2 regions of the Massilia forsythiae genome follow, and region 1 is predicted to be linked to the other one. Evidence: predicted binding sites of a transcription regulator. Region 1 holds the regulator's gene; the other holds the start of a gene.

Region 1 (6,012 bases):
GGACCGGGCATGCGCACGACGGTCCTGGGCTGGATGACGCCGCGGTATGCGGCGCTGTGGGGCAAGATCACCAACGACCTCAGCTTCACGCTGTCGAAATACGTGCGCGCGCTGCTGCTGCTGTCGCTGTCGACCCTGGTGGCCTACGGCACTGCCTTTTCCCTGATGGGCGTGTCGTATGCACTGGTGCTCGCCGCCGTGGCGGCGGTGCTGGAATTCATCCCCTTCGTGGGACCGCTCGTCGCGCTGGTCGGCAGCGTCGCCATCGCGGCGGTGACCGGCTTCGACAGTCTGCTGTTGCTGTCCGGCTTCATCGTCGGCTACCGCGTGTTCCAGGATTACGTGCTGAATCCCTACCTGATGAGCGAGGGCGTCGAGGTCTCGCCGCTGCTGGTCATCGTCGGTTTGCTGGTCGGGGATGAGATCGGCGGCGTCGCCGGGATTTTCCTGTCGGTGCCCTTGATGGCGGCGGTCAAGATCATCGTCGGACATGCGTGGGCGGCGCACCGCGCGTCGGCCAGGGGGCTTGGACCGGGAAGCACATCGGTGGACGTCGGGGAGCAGCACGCGATGCCGGCTGAGACGCGGGTTGTCGAACGAAAGGGTTAGATGACTGCGTCAGGCAGCATGATCGGGAGGATTACAGAAATGTGCGTCAGGACGGCTGGAGTTGCCCCGAAGCAGACCGTGGCCATTTCAATCTTGGCGATACTTACCCGATAAATCATGAGCGCCATTTGCTGATGTCAGTTTGAATAACTGCGAAGGTCTCAGGATGAAGAAGGAAGGAATATAGTTTCCCGCAACCTGACATCGGCTCGGACTTGTCCGGTGACGTCCAATAGGCCACTACTAGAACCGTTGGCACTCCATCCAGAGCCTGGTGCAGGAAACTTCTGTCTTGATCGGAAAAGCGCGCGCGATCAACGAAGCTCTTCGGTTGTGTGAAAACGTCACTCGCGCAGTTTGCCCAGCCGATTACTTCAGCATGCAAGGGATGGTCTACCGTAGCAAGTGCGGTTTTCGCAACTGATTCACTTACGTTGCTTGTAACGTGCATCTAGCTTATCTCCATGCTCTTGCAATAATTGCCGCAGGGGCGTTTCCGCTCCAATTGGTGAAGGTCTGTTTAGGGTCATAGCAGACATCGAAATAAATTCAGTATAAAAACTGTTACCATCTGAGCAACAAGAAAAATTCGTCAAGCGCGTTCTATCGAATGCAACTCGATGACGTGGCAAAAAGCGGGAGAAATACCACAGCAGCTGGTATTTGTGGCAAGCATCCACCAGGCTGTACATGGCTGTTCGCTCATCACCGGTTCTGGAAAGCTATAATTCCCGGTGTTTACGCTCCTCGAGCTCCCCCAACGTCCACCGAGCGCCCGCCATGACCCACGCCGCCTCCCCTGCCGAACGCTCGCCCGTCCAGACGGACACGCCGTTGAATGTCGGTGCGCTGAAGGTCAGTTGCGCCAACTGCAGCATGCACCAGCTGTGCCTGCCCATGGGCCTGGAAGACGCCGACATCGACCGCCTCGACAAGATCATCGGCCGCCGTCGCCGGCTGGCGCGCGACGAACATCTGTACAAGGCAGGCGACCCGTTCCGCAGCCTGTACGCGGTGCGTTTCGGCCACTTCAAGACCTACCAGATCAACGCCGCCGGCGAGGCGCAGATCACCGGCTTCCAGATGGCCGGCGAGCTGCTGGGCATGGACGCCATCAGCGGCGACCGCCACCATTGCGACGCGGTGGCGCTGGAAGACAGCGAAGTCTGCGAGATCCCGTTCGCCAACCTGGAAGAGATGTTCGGCCAGGTGCCGGCCCTGCTGCGCCACTTCCACCGCATGATGAGCCAGGAAATCACGCGCGAGCAGAACGTGATGCTCTTGCTCGGGAACATGCGCGCCGAGCAGCGCTTCGCCGTGTTCCTGGTGAACCTGGGGGCGCGCTACGCCACGCGCGGCTATTCGGCGACCCGCTTTCAATTGCGGATGTCGCGCGAGGACATCGGCAATTACCTCGGGCTGACCATCGAGAGCATCAGCCGGCTGCTGTCGCGCTTCAGGAAGATGGGACTGCTACAGGTGGACAAGCGCGAAGTCACCTTGCTGGAACCGGCGCGCCTGAAGGCGATGGCGGCCGGCACCGAGCAATGCAGTCCGATGGCCTAGGGTTTAGGGCCTAGCGCGCGTACTGGCACGACTTCACCACGTTCGGCGCCGGATCGCCGAAGGTCGCATTGTTGCAGGCGATGGAACCGGTCGCGGTCTTCGTGACGTACGCGTTGTTGGCGCCGTAGCGCACCTGCGTCGTGCCGGAGAAGCGGCAGACGCCGTTTTCGCTGGCGCAGGTGGTCCAGGTCACAGTCGGCGTGGTGGTCACGGCCGCGACCGCTTCATAGGCGCCGATATCGATGCTGCCCGACACCGTGCGCGTTTCGCTGGAAGCGGCGTGCACGTACTGCGCCGTCGGCGCCAGGGCGAAGCCGCTGGCCGACAAGCCGGGGGCGGAGCCGGCGTCGACGATCAGCGCGCTGGCGATCGGGTGCAGGTCGTAGGCGATGCGGTTGACGAACCCGGGGGCGATGGAGCGGTAGTTGGTCCGGTCCAGCGAACCGGATTGGCTGCTCATCGTGCCGATGCCTGCAAAGATGTTGTTTTGCAGCAGCACCGGCTTGGTCACGCCGGAACCGGGCATGACGAAGGTACCGCCGGACGTGTCGTCGTTCAGGAAGGTGTTGTTGACCACATACAGGTCCTGGCCCGGATTCGTGACGCCCTCCTCGCCGTAGGCGAGCATGGTTTGATTGGCGCTGCCGGCCGGTTGCTCGATCACGTTGCCGATGACGTACGACGTGCCCGCATTCGGCAAGTCGATTTCATAGGATGGCTTGCCGCTGGCCGTGGTGCCGGTCTGACCGTCGGGCGTACTGGAAAAGCGGTTGTAGACGATGGTATTCAGGATCGCGCGCGATTTCAGGTCATGGCCGCCATTCGCATCGTGCGAATAATTGGCGCGGAATGTCAGGCTTGCCACATTGCCGATATAGACATTATGCGTATAACCGGTGCCATTACCGTTATGGCCGAAGTCCGTGGTCTCGATGAGAATATTGCTGGCGGTATTCGCACCGGCCAGGATGCCGTTTTCATTATCGTGAATGAAGCTGCCGCGCAGGGTGAAATTGGTGCCTTCCAGGCGCAGCGCGGCGCCATTCTGGTCCGGCACCTTGGCGCCGAACATCTCGACGTTTTCGATAACCACATTGTTTCCGATGACGACCCAGGTGCCCTTGCCCTGGGCGTTGGCACCCGCGGCGTCGATGCGTGCGCGGCCGTTGACGCCGCGAATCGTCAGGTTGTTCTTGCCGATGGCGCAGACATCGCCGGAATACGTCATGCCGCCGGCGATTTCGATGGTATCGCCCGCCGCGGCGCGGGCAATGGCGGCGCATGGTGCGGCATAGGTCTTGCCGGGTCCGACAGACAGGGTGCTCGCAAAGGATGGCAAGGCGAAGGAAGATGCCAGAATGGCACTCAGGACACGCAGATTCGAGATGGGCATTGTGTGATTGAATAGACTATTAAATAGAGTAAATAACAGTTTCACTGGAAAATGTATTTATCAATCTAAAGTAATTTAATCTAAACAGATGTAACCACATGTAAGCATTCAAAATGACCCAATGATCAATTATGCATGTTTATTTATTATCGGGAATTCTTATTGTCATTTTCAGATAACAGGCTTTATACGAATCATTAAATCTTTTTCCATCAGCACACATCTGATGACGATTCCGCTATGGTGCTCGTGCCATTGCTCGCGCAAGGCCGTAAATCCGGCGCGGCGATAGAAAGGCGTCCCGTTCAACGACGCCGACAGGAACAGACGCGCCAGGCCGGCCTCGCGCGCCATCGCTTCCAGCGCGTCCAGCAGGGCGCGGCCGATGCCGCCGCCCTGGCAGTCGGGGTCGACGAACAAGGCATCGACTTCGCCGGTCTCCAGGTCGAGCGCGCCGAAGCCGGCCAGGCGCTCGCCGCGCCGCATCAGCAGCACGCTGCCGGCAAGCGTCAATTGCGCCAGGCTCGGCGGCGGCGACGCCGCGCTCCAGGCGGCGATCACGGCGGACGGATAGTGCGTGGCGCAACTGATGCGGACCGCGCGCGTGCGCAGGTCCCACAAGGCATCGAGATCGGCGCCGGTCGCGGTGCGCTGGCTGAGCATGACAATCTCCCGCAACGGTTTGCATGACATGCAGCGCCGCCGCGTCGGCGGCAGCCGGCACCCTGCCAGCTTACGACCTCTTCTGCACCGCGATCCAGCGGTCGACGACTTCCCCCAGCACATCCAGCGGCACCGAACCGTTGCGCAGCACCACGTCGTGGAAGGCCGGCAGCGAGAACCTGTCGCCCAGTTCGCGCTGTGCTTTCGCGCGCAGGTCGACGATGCGCAGCATGCCGATCATGTAGGCGTTGGCCTGCCCCGGCCAGGCCACGTAGCGCTCGACCTCCTGCGCGCCGATGCCATAGTCGATCGCTTGCTGGCGGGTCCAGCCCTTGGTGTGCAGGCCGGTGTCGACCACCAGGCGGCGCGCGCGGAACAGTTCGGAGCCGAGCGCGCCCAGCAAACCGGGCACGTCGCCCGCGTACCAGTTCTGTTCCACCGCCAGACGCTCGGCATACAGCGCCCAGCCTTCGCTGTGGGCGCTGCCGCCGCCGAAGATGCGCTGGGCGCGGAACTTCGGCAGGCTGGTCTGTTCCTGCTGGATCGCCAGCTGGAAGTGGTGACCCGGCACCGCCTCGTGGTAGGACAGGCTGCGCATGCGGATCATGTCGAAGGTCGGGCCGCGCATCGGCACCCAGAAGATGCCGGGACGGCTGCCGTCCGGCGCCGGCAGCGAGTAATGGGCGGCGGCCGAGGCTTCGGTCAGCGGCGGCTCGCGCCGTACCTCGATCGGCGCGCGCGGCTTCAGGTTGAAGACGGCGTCGCTGCGGCGCTCGGCGTCCTTGACCATCGCCGCGTACTGCTGCAGCAGCACCGGGCGCGGGTCGCCTTCTCCTTTCGGCTGGAAACTCGCGTCCAGCTGTTTCATGCGCTCCTCGACGCTGCCGCCGGCGTAGCCGAGCGCGCGCAGGTGGCGGTCCATCTCGCCTTCGATGCGCGCCACCTCGCGCAGGCCGATGGCATGGATCTCGGCGGCCGTGAGGGTGGTCGACGTGTAGGTCCTGAGCGCCTGCTGGTAGGCCGCGGCGCCGTCCGGAAGGCGCGAGATGCCGGCCGCGTCGGAGGTCGCCGGATGCAGTTCGGCCATGAAGGCTTGCACGCGGCGGTAGGCCGGGATGATCCTGGCATCGACGATGCGGGTGGCGTCGGCGACGGCGCGCTCGCGCGCCTGCGGCGCCAGGTCGGCCAGTTTTTCGCTGCGCTGGGCCAGCGAAGTGACCAGCACGTTGTTGGCGGCGTCGGGCTTGAGGAAGATGTCGACCTGGGCCTGGGCGCGCTCCAGGATGAAGCGCGGCGGAATCAAGCCGCGCTTTGTAGCGGCGCGGGCGCGCGCCAGCGCTTCGTCGATGCGGGCGCCGACCTGGTCGAGGCGCGCCAGGTAGCTGTCGACGTCGCCCGCACGGCGCAGCGGGTGGGTGTTGGTCATGAAATTGACCAGGCCGACCTGCACGCCGCCGAACTGGTTGAAGGCGAACGCGTGGTCTTCGAACGGCGCGGCGGCGACGGCATTCGCCAGCGACCAGCGCATCACCGCGGCCGAGGTGCGCTGTTCCTCGCTCAGCGGGCCGGCCAGGAAGCGGTCCAGGCGCGCCACGCCGGTCCTGGCCAGCGCAATCGTTTTCTTGCGCTGGGCGTCGGTAAGCGGCGTCAATTGGCGGTCGAGCGCGTCCTGCTCGGCGCCGGAAAAATACTGGGTGCTGGTGGCCAGTTGCGGGTTGTGGCGCACCCAGTCCTCGGCGAAGCGGTCGGACCAGGCGTCGAAGGCGCGGTTGGGCTTGGCG
Region 2 (6,012 bases), 250 kb from region 1:
GATGCCGGCGCCGATTTCCAGGCGCAGCAAATCGTGCAGCAGCGCATCGCGGTTGTGCTCCAGCTGCCGCGCATAGGCGGCGCGCCGGGCCTGGTCGCCCTGCAGCGCGGCCAGGGCGGCGTCGAAGCGGGTGCGCAGCACGCGCTCCAGCTCGGCGTCCGGCGCCGCGACGGCGTCCCAGCGCGCTGCCCAGTCGACCGGCGCGGCATCGGCATCGTCGCCGCCGGCGACAGCCTGCTCCAGTTCGCGCACCAGGCGCAGCTTGTCGCGCAGGTGGCCGGCCTGGGCCACGCCGGCGGCGCGGCGCACGCCGTCGGCATGCTGCTGCACCAGCGCCAGCGCGGCGTGGAAGCGTTTCTCGACGCGCGCCTCGTGGGCGCGCGGCACCGGGCCGATCGCCTGCCATTCGGCCTGGGCCTCGCGCAGCAGCTTGCCGGCGCCGGCCGGGGTCGCGTCCGGCGCCGCCGCCTCCAGGCGCGCGCTGATCGCTTCCTTGGCGGCTTCGTGGGCGCGCCGCTCGATGTCGGCCTCGTGCATGCTGTCCTTGCGGCGCTGGAACACGTCGTCGCACACCGCGCGGAAGCGCTGCCACAGCGCCTGCTCGCTCTTGCGTTCCAGCGGCAGCGCGCGCGCATGTTCCTGCCAGCGCTGCTGCAGCGCGCGCATGGTGTCCACCGCGTGGCGATCGTGCGGATCGATGGCGGCGGCCAGCTCGATGATCTGTTCGCGCTCGGCCATCTCGGCCTTGCGCTGTTCTTCCAGCGGCGCCTGCAGCACGTTGAGGGCGTCGGCGAAGGCGCCGTCCAGGCGCTTCTTGTCCTTGCGGTCGATCGCGCCCAGGTGGCTCCAGGCCAGGCGCAGGCGCTGCACGGTGCCGGCCACGTGCTTCCATTCGGCTTCGCCGGATTGCAGGCGCGCGATCTCGGCGCGCGCCTCTTCGACCAGCTTGTCGCCGCGCGCCGCGTTGGCGTGGCGCTCGTCGGCCAGGTGGCGGAAATGGGCCGCGGCCGGGGCGTAGGCGGCGCTGCAGGCGGCGTCGAAGCGCTCCCACAGGCTCTTTGGCGCGGCGCCGGACAGGCTGTCGAGCGCCTTCCAGCGCTCGCGCATGCTGCCGACCTTCTTGGCCAGCTCGCTCATCGGCAACTGCTGGGTCGTCAAGGCCTCGACGGCCTTGATCAATTCTTCGCGCGACACGTTGCCGCCCCAGCGCGCCCAGTCGGACAGGCGCTTGAATTCGCTGCGCACGTGCGCCAGGCGGTCGGACTGGGCCGGCGTCAGGCGCATGCCCTTGTCGCGCGCTTCCTTGAGCGCCTTGTCGAGTTCGGCGGCGGTGCCCAGAGAACCCTGCTGCAAGGCGGCTTCCATGGCATCCATGTTGTCGATGAAGTGCTGGTCGGCGCCCTTGTTGCGCGGCGCGCTTCCCGGCTCCCGGGTCCTGGGCGGGCTGGCTTCCTTCGGCTTGCGCGCTTCCGGTTGCGGCGCACTGGCCAGCAAGGCATCGAAGCGATCCTGCAATGCGCCGCCCTGGCCCTGCGACAAGGCCTGCGCCAGTTCCTGCGGCAGCGGCGGCAGCGCGCGCCATTCCTTGCGCAGCGCATCCGCGTCGAGTTCGGCGGCGGGCCGGGCCTGCCGGTCCTCGAGGAAGGCGGCGCGCGCCGCCAGCGCCGACTGGCCGGCTTCGATCGCATGCAGGCCGGCCTGCAGCTTCTGGTGCTCGACGCCGAACTCGGCCGCCAGGCCGCGCGGCAGCGAGGCGTGTTCCGGCGCCTGCAGCGCCTCGCCCTGCTCGCGCGCCAGCGCATCCAGGCGCTCGGCCAGCTCGGCGGCGCTCGGCGCGGCGTCCGGCTGGGCCGACCCGAGCCGGCGCAGCGCCGCCAGGCGGTCGATCATGGCGCGCTGCAGGCGCACCTGGTCTTCCAGGCGCCGGCCGAGGGCGGTGCGTACCTGGCCGAAGGCGTCGGCCAGTTCGGGCGCGGCGATGACCGCCCATTTGCGGTCCAGTTCGGCAACATGGTTGGGCGTCAGCAGTGCGTCCTCGAGCAGGGCCTGCGCCTGCGCCAGCGTGGCCTCGGCGCGCCGGTGCTCGGACTCGCGATGGCGGTGCGCATCCAGGCGCGCCTGCATCAGCTTGGCGACACGGCGGTCGGTATTGCGCATCGCCGCATGCACGCGTTCGAGGGCGTCGGGACTATGGACGGACTCGGCGGCCGTGAGCCGCAGTTCGGAAAATTCGCATTGGAGAATGAATTCCACCGCGGCCGCTTCGTCGCCCCGGACCAGGGCCAGGCGCTCGGCCTGGAGCGCGCGCGGCGCGGTGGAGGCGGCCGGCCGGGAGGCGGACGGCTCTGGCTGCGCGCCCTGTCCGGCCGGCTTGTCGCCGGACTTGTTGTCGCCCGACCGCTTGAATAGGAACTCGAACATGATGAAATCGCACTTCCAAAATCGCCATCATAGCAAAGAACCCTGATGGCTTCGCGCCGCGGGGGCGGCGCGTGCAGGCATGGCCGTGTTCGAGCGTCGACGCCGCTTCAATGCAGGGCCGACAGCGCGGCGTGGCGGCGGCCGCCCTCGGCTGCAACCGGATCGCGTGCGAGCCGCCCGCCGCGCGGCGTCCCGCGCCGCTCGCGCGCATGGGCGTCGTGCGCCAGCATCTGGTTGGCGATCGCGAACCAGGCATCGCCGCCCACCGCGCTGCGCGCCAGCGGAAACAGTTCGTGCTCCTCGCGCTCCAGGCGCCGCCGCAGGGCCGCGACGCAACGCTCGACGGCGCCGCAGAACTGCACGCGCGGCACCGCGCGCTCGGCCGCGCCGATGCAGGCTTCGGCCGCGTCCAGCGCCTGCCAGGCGGCGCGGCTGAGCTCCTCGAGATCCTGCAGCAGCCCGTCGGCGACGGCGGTGTGGCGGCGCAGGGCCGGCACCAGGAACTTGTCCAGCTTGCGCCAGTGGCAGCTGTCGTAGGCCTGGCGCAGGCCGGCGCACAACTGCGCCGCGCGGCCGGTGGCCAGGGTGTGGAGATCGCCCGGCAGGACATGCAATTCTTGCAGCAGCGAGTGCAGCGCCGCGCGAACCTTGTTTTGTTCGACGGATAGGGCAACGAGGGTGTAAGTCGACGTCAGCATTCGGTCTCCGCTCGATGTTTTTGCCCAAACGAATTCCCGCCGGACGGTGGGGCCAGCCTGGAAGCCTGGATGGGAAACGTTGGTGTTGAACAAGCCCAAAAGAATGGTTTTATTGTCATCGGGCCTGAAGGAATACCAAGTGTAAGTTGCTTGCCCATCCGGCATTTGATCTAGCTCAAACCGGGAACCCAGCAAGCCACTTGGGCCGGCTTGCCGATCGCTCATCGGTAAAGGTGTTGCCAATCCGCCGCGCCGGCTAAAATAAGGGCATGCCAAGCAAGCTTCCCATCTTCCCCGGCCCGCGCACCGCACGCGGCGCCGTACTCGCGATCCTCCTGTCCAATGCCGACCAGGCCGGCGCCGAACCACTGCGCGGCCGCGTCACGCTGGCCGCCATCGTGCGTACCCTGAAACGCAAGTACCACTGGCCGATCGAGACCACCAGCTTTCCCTCCAACGCGCCCGACGGCCGCGCCACCTGGGCCACCGTGTACAGCCTGCCGGCCGAGGTCATCGCCGCGGCCATGGATGGGCGCGGGCGCGACTGGCTGCGCAGCAGCACCGGCGATCGTTAACACGCGCGCGGCGGCGCCAGCGCCGCCAATGCCGCCCGCAGCGGCCCGGCGAAGGCTTCCGGCTCGGCCTGCACCAGGGTCACCTGCGAACAAGCGTGCCAGCGTGCGCAGCGCAGGAAGGCGCTGGCCAGGTCGCCGGCCAGGCGGCCGCCGGTGCGCACGCCCGGCTCCAGCGCCAGCGCCTTCAGCTCGAACACGCCCTGCTTGCGGTGCGCCTTGGCGTCGACCCGCCCCACCAGCGCGCCGCGGCGCAACAACGGCAGCGTGAAATAACCGTGGCGGCGCTTGTGCGCCGGCGTGTAGCACTCCAGCCGGTAGTCGAAGCCGAACAGCTCGGCCGCGCGGCGCCGGTCCCAGACGATCGGGTCGAACGGCGACAGCGGACTGGTGACGGACGGCGTCAAGGCGCCGGCGGCGGCGCGTTCCAGCAGCGGGGCATGGTCCGGATGCACGAACAGCGCATCGCGCCAGCCTTCGACCCGGACACGCAGCAGCAGGCCGGCATCGGCCAGCGCGTGCGCATCGGTGTGCGGCGGCCGGGTGCGGTGGTAGTCCGCAATCCAGGCCGCCCTGGCCACGCCCAGCGCCTTGACCGCCTGCAGGACCAGGGCGCGCCGGGCGGCGTCCAGCGACGGCATATCGGCGTCGTCCCAGCCCGGCAGCACGCGTTCGGCCAGGTCGTACACACGCTGGAACTGCTGCCGGCGCGCGATCATCAGCCGGCCGGTCGTGAACAGCACCTCGAGCGCGCGCTTCTGCGGCTTCCATTGCCACCAGCCGCCGGCCTTGCCATCTTCGCGCACGAAATCCGCCGAGCGCACCGGGCCATGGGTACGAATGTGCTCCAATACGCGCTCGACCTCGTCCGGGTGCTCGCGCATCCAGGCGCCCGCGTATTTCCAGCCGAGCGAGCCGGGATCGATCATGCGGTGCCGGTACAGCCCGTAATCCTCGACCGGGATGAAGCAGGCTTCGTGCGCCCAGTACTCGAACAGCCGGCCCTGCTCCAGCAGCGCGTCCAGCCAGCACGGATCGTAGTCGCCCAGGCGGCTCCACAGCACCAGGTAAGGACTGCGCGCCACCACGCTGATGGTGTCGATCTGCAGCACGCCCATGCGGCGGATCGCGGCCAGCACGTCGCCAGGGGTGGCGCGGGCGCGGCGCGCCTGCAGCATGCCCTGGGCCGCCAGGTGCAGGGCGCGCGCGGCGCCGATGGAAAGGATCGGTTCGCTCATGGGACGATTGTAGTGGGCCCGGCGAAACGCCATCGCCCCGCACACCGCCGCCCCGGTCTGCGCTATAGTGGACGCCCTGGCTCATCCACCGCGCCGGCCCGGCGCATCTCCTGCTCATCGATCCCATGCGGCTGCTGCACACCTCCGACTGGCACCTCGGCCAGACCCTGCACAATTTCGACCGGACCTGGGAGCACCAGCGCTTTCTCGACTGGCTGCTCGACACCATCGTGGCCGAGGAGATCGACGCGCTGCTGATCGCCGGCGACATCTTCGACAACGCCAACCCGTCGGCGGCCTCGCAGCGCCAGCTGTACCGCTTCCTGCAGCAGGCGCGCGCCCGCTCGCCGCAGCTCGACATCGTCGTCATCGCCGGCAACCACGACTCGGCCGGGCGCCTGGAAGCGCCGGGACCGTTGCTGGAAGCGCACGGCACGCGCGTGGTCGGCCACGTGACGCGCGGCGCGGATGGCGCGATCGACCTGGAACGCTTCCTGGTGCCGCTGACCGACAAGGCGGGCGCAATCGCGGCCTGGTGCGTGGCGATCCCGTTCCTGCGTCCGGGCGACGTGCCGCGCGTGCCGGCGCCTGGCGCACCTGCCGATACCGGCGCGGCAACCGATATGGACGGGGCGGCCGGCGACGGCGCGGCGGGCGGCCAGGCCGCGGCGGACGAATCGGGCGCCGGCGGCGTCCACGACGCCTACCTGCAGGGCATCGCCCTGCTCTACCGGCAAGCCTATGCGCTGGCGCGCGCCCGCTGCACCGCGGGCCAGGCGATCGTCGCCATGGGCCACTGCCACATGGTCGGCGGCGATGCCTCGCCCGATTCCGAGCGCCGCATCGTGATCGGCGGCACCGAGGCGCTGCCGGCGTCGATGTTCGATCCGTCGATCGCCTACGCCGCCCTCGGCCACCTGCACCTGGCCCAGCGCGTCGGCAAACAGGAGCACCTGCGCTACAGCGGCAGTCCGCTGCCGCTGTCGTTCGCCGAGGTCGGCTACCAGCACCAGGTGCTGCGCATCGACCTGGAAGACGGCGCCGCGCGCGCCATCGTGCCGCTGCCGGTGCCGCGCGCGGTGG

What was found. Region 1 encodes FNR, which switches genes on or off when oxygen is low (the NO sensors DNR and NnrR bind a similar motif). Its sites were predicted from a motif close to TTGATNNNNATCAA; they were not measured.
Region 2: HH212_RS16775 (hemerythrin domain-containing protein) is a predicted target of FNR. The motif match lies at 3,285-3,298, and genes of this name have one in related genera.

The regions. Positions count from the first base shown of each region.
Region 1 covers NZ_CP051685.1:4,146,355-4,152,366, reverse strand. The annotation lists gene HH212_RS17665 (AI-2E family transporter) at 1-609, shown strand, start outside; gene HH212_RS17660 (hypothetical protein) at 1,035-1,301, opposite strand; gene fnr (fumarate/nitrate reduction transcriptional regulator Fnr) at 1,390-2,175, shown strand; gene HH212_RS17650 (right-handed parallel beta-helix repeat-containing protein) at 2,186-3,568, opposite strand; gene HH212_RS17645 (GNAT family N-acetyltransferase) at 3,740-4,231, opposite strand; gene HH212_RS17640 (DUF885 domain-containing protein) at 4,302-6,012, opposite strand, start outside.
Region 2 covers NZ_CP051685.1:3,896,339-3,902,350, reverse strand. The annotation lists gene HH212_RS16780 (DUF349 domain-containing protein) at 1-2,421, opposite strand, end outside; gene HH212_RS16775 (hemerythrin domain-containing protein) at 2,529-3,119, opposite strand; gene HH212_RS16770 (hypothetical protein) at 3,389-3,694, shown strand; gene HH212_RS16765 (winged helix-turn-helix domain-containing protein) at 3,691-4,929, opposite strand; gene HH212_RS16760 (exonuclease SbcCD subunit D C-terminal domain-containing protein) at 5,055-6,012, shown strand, end outside.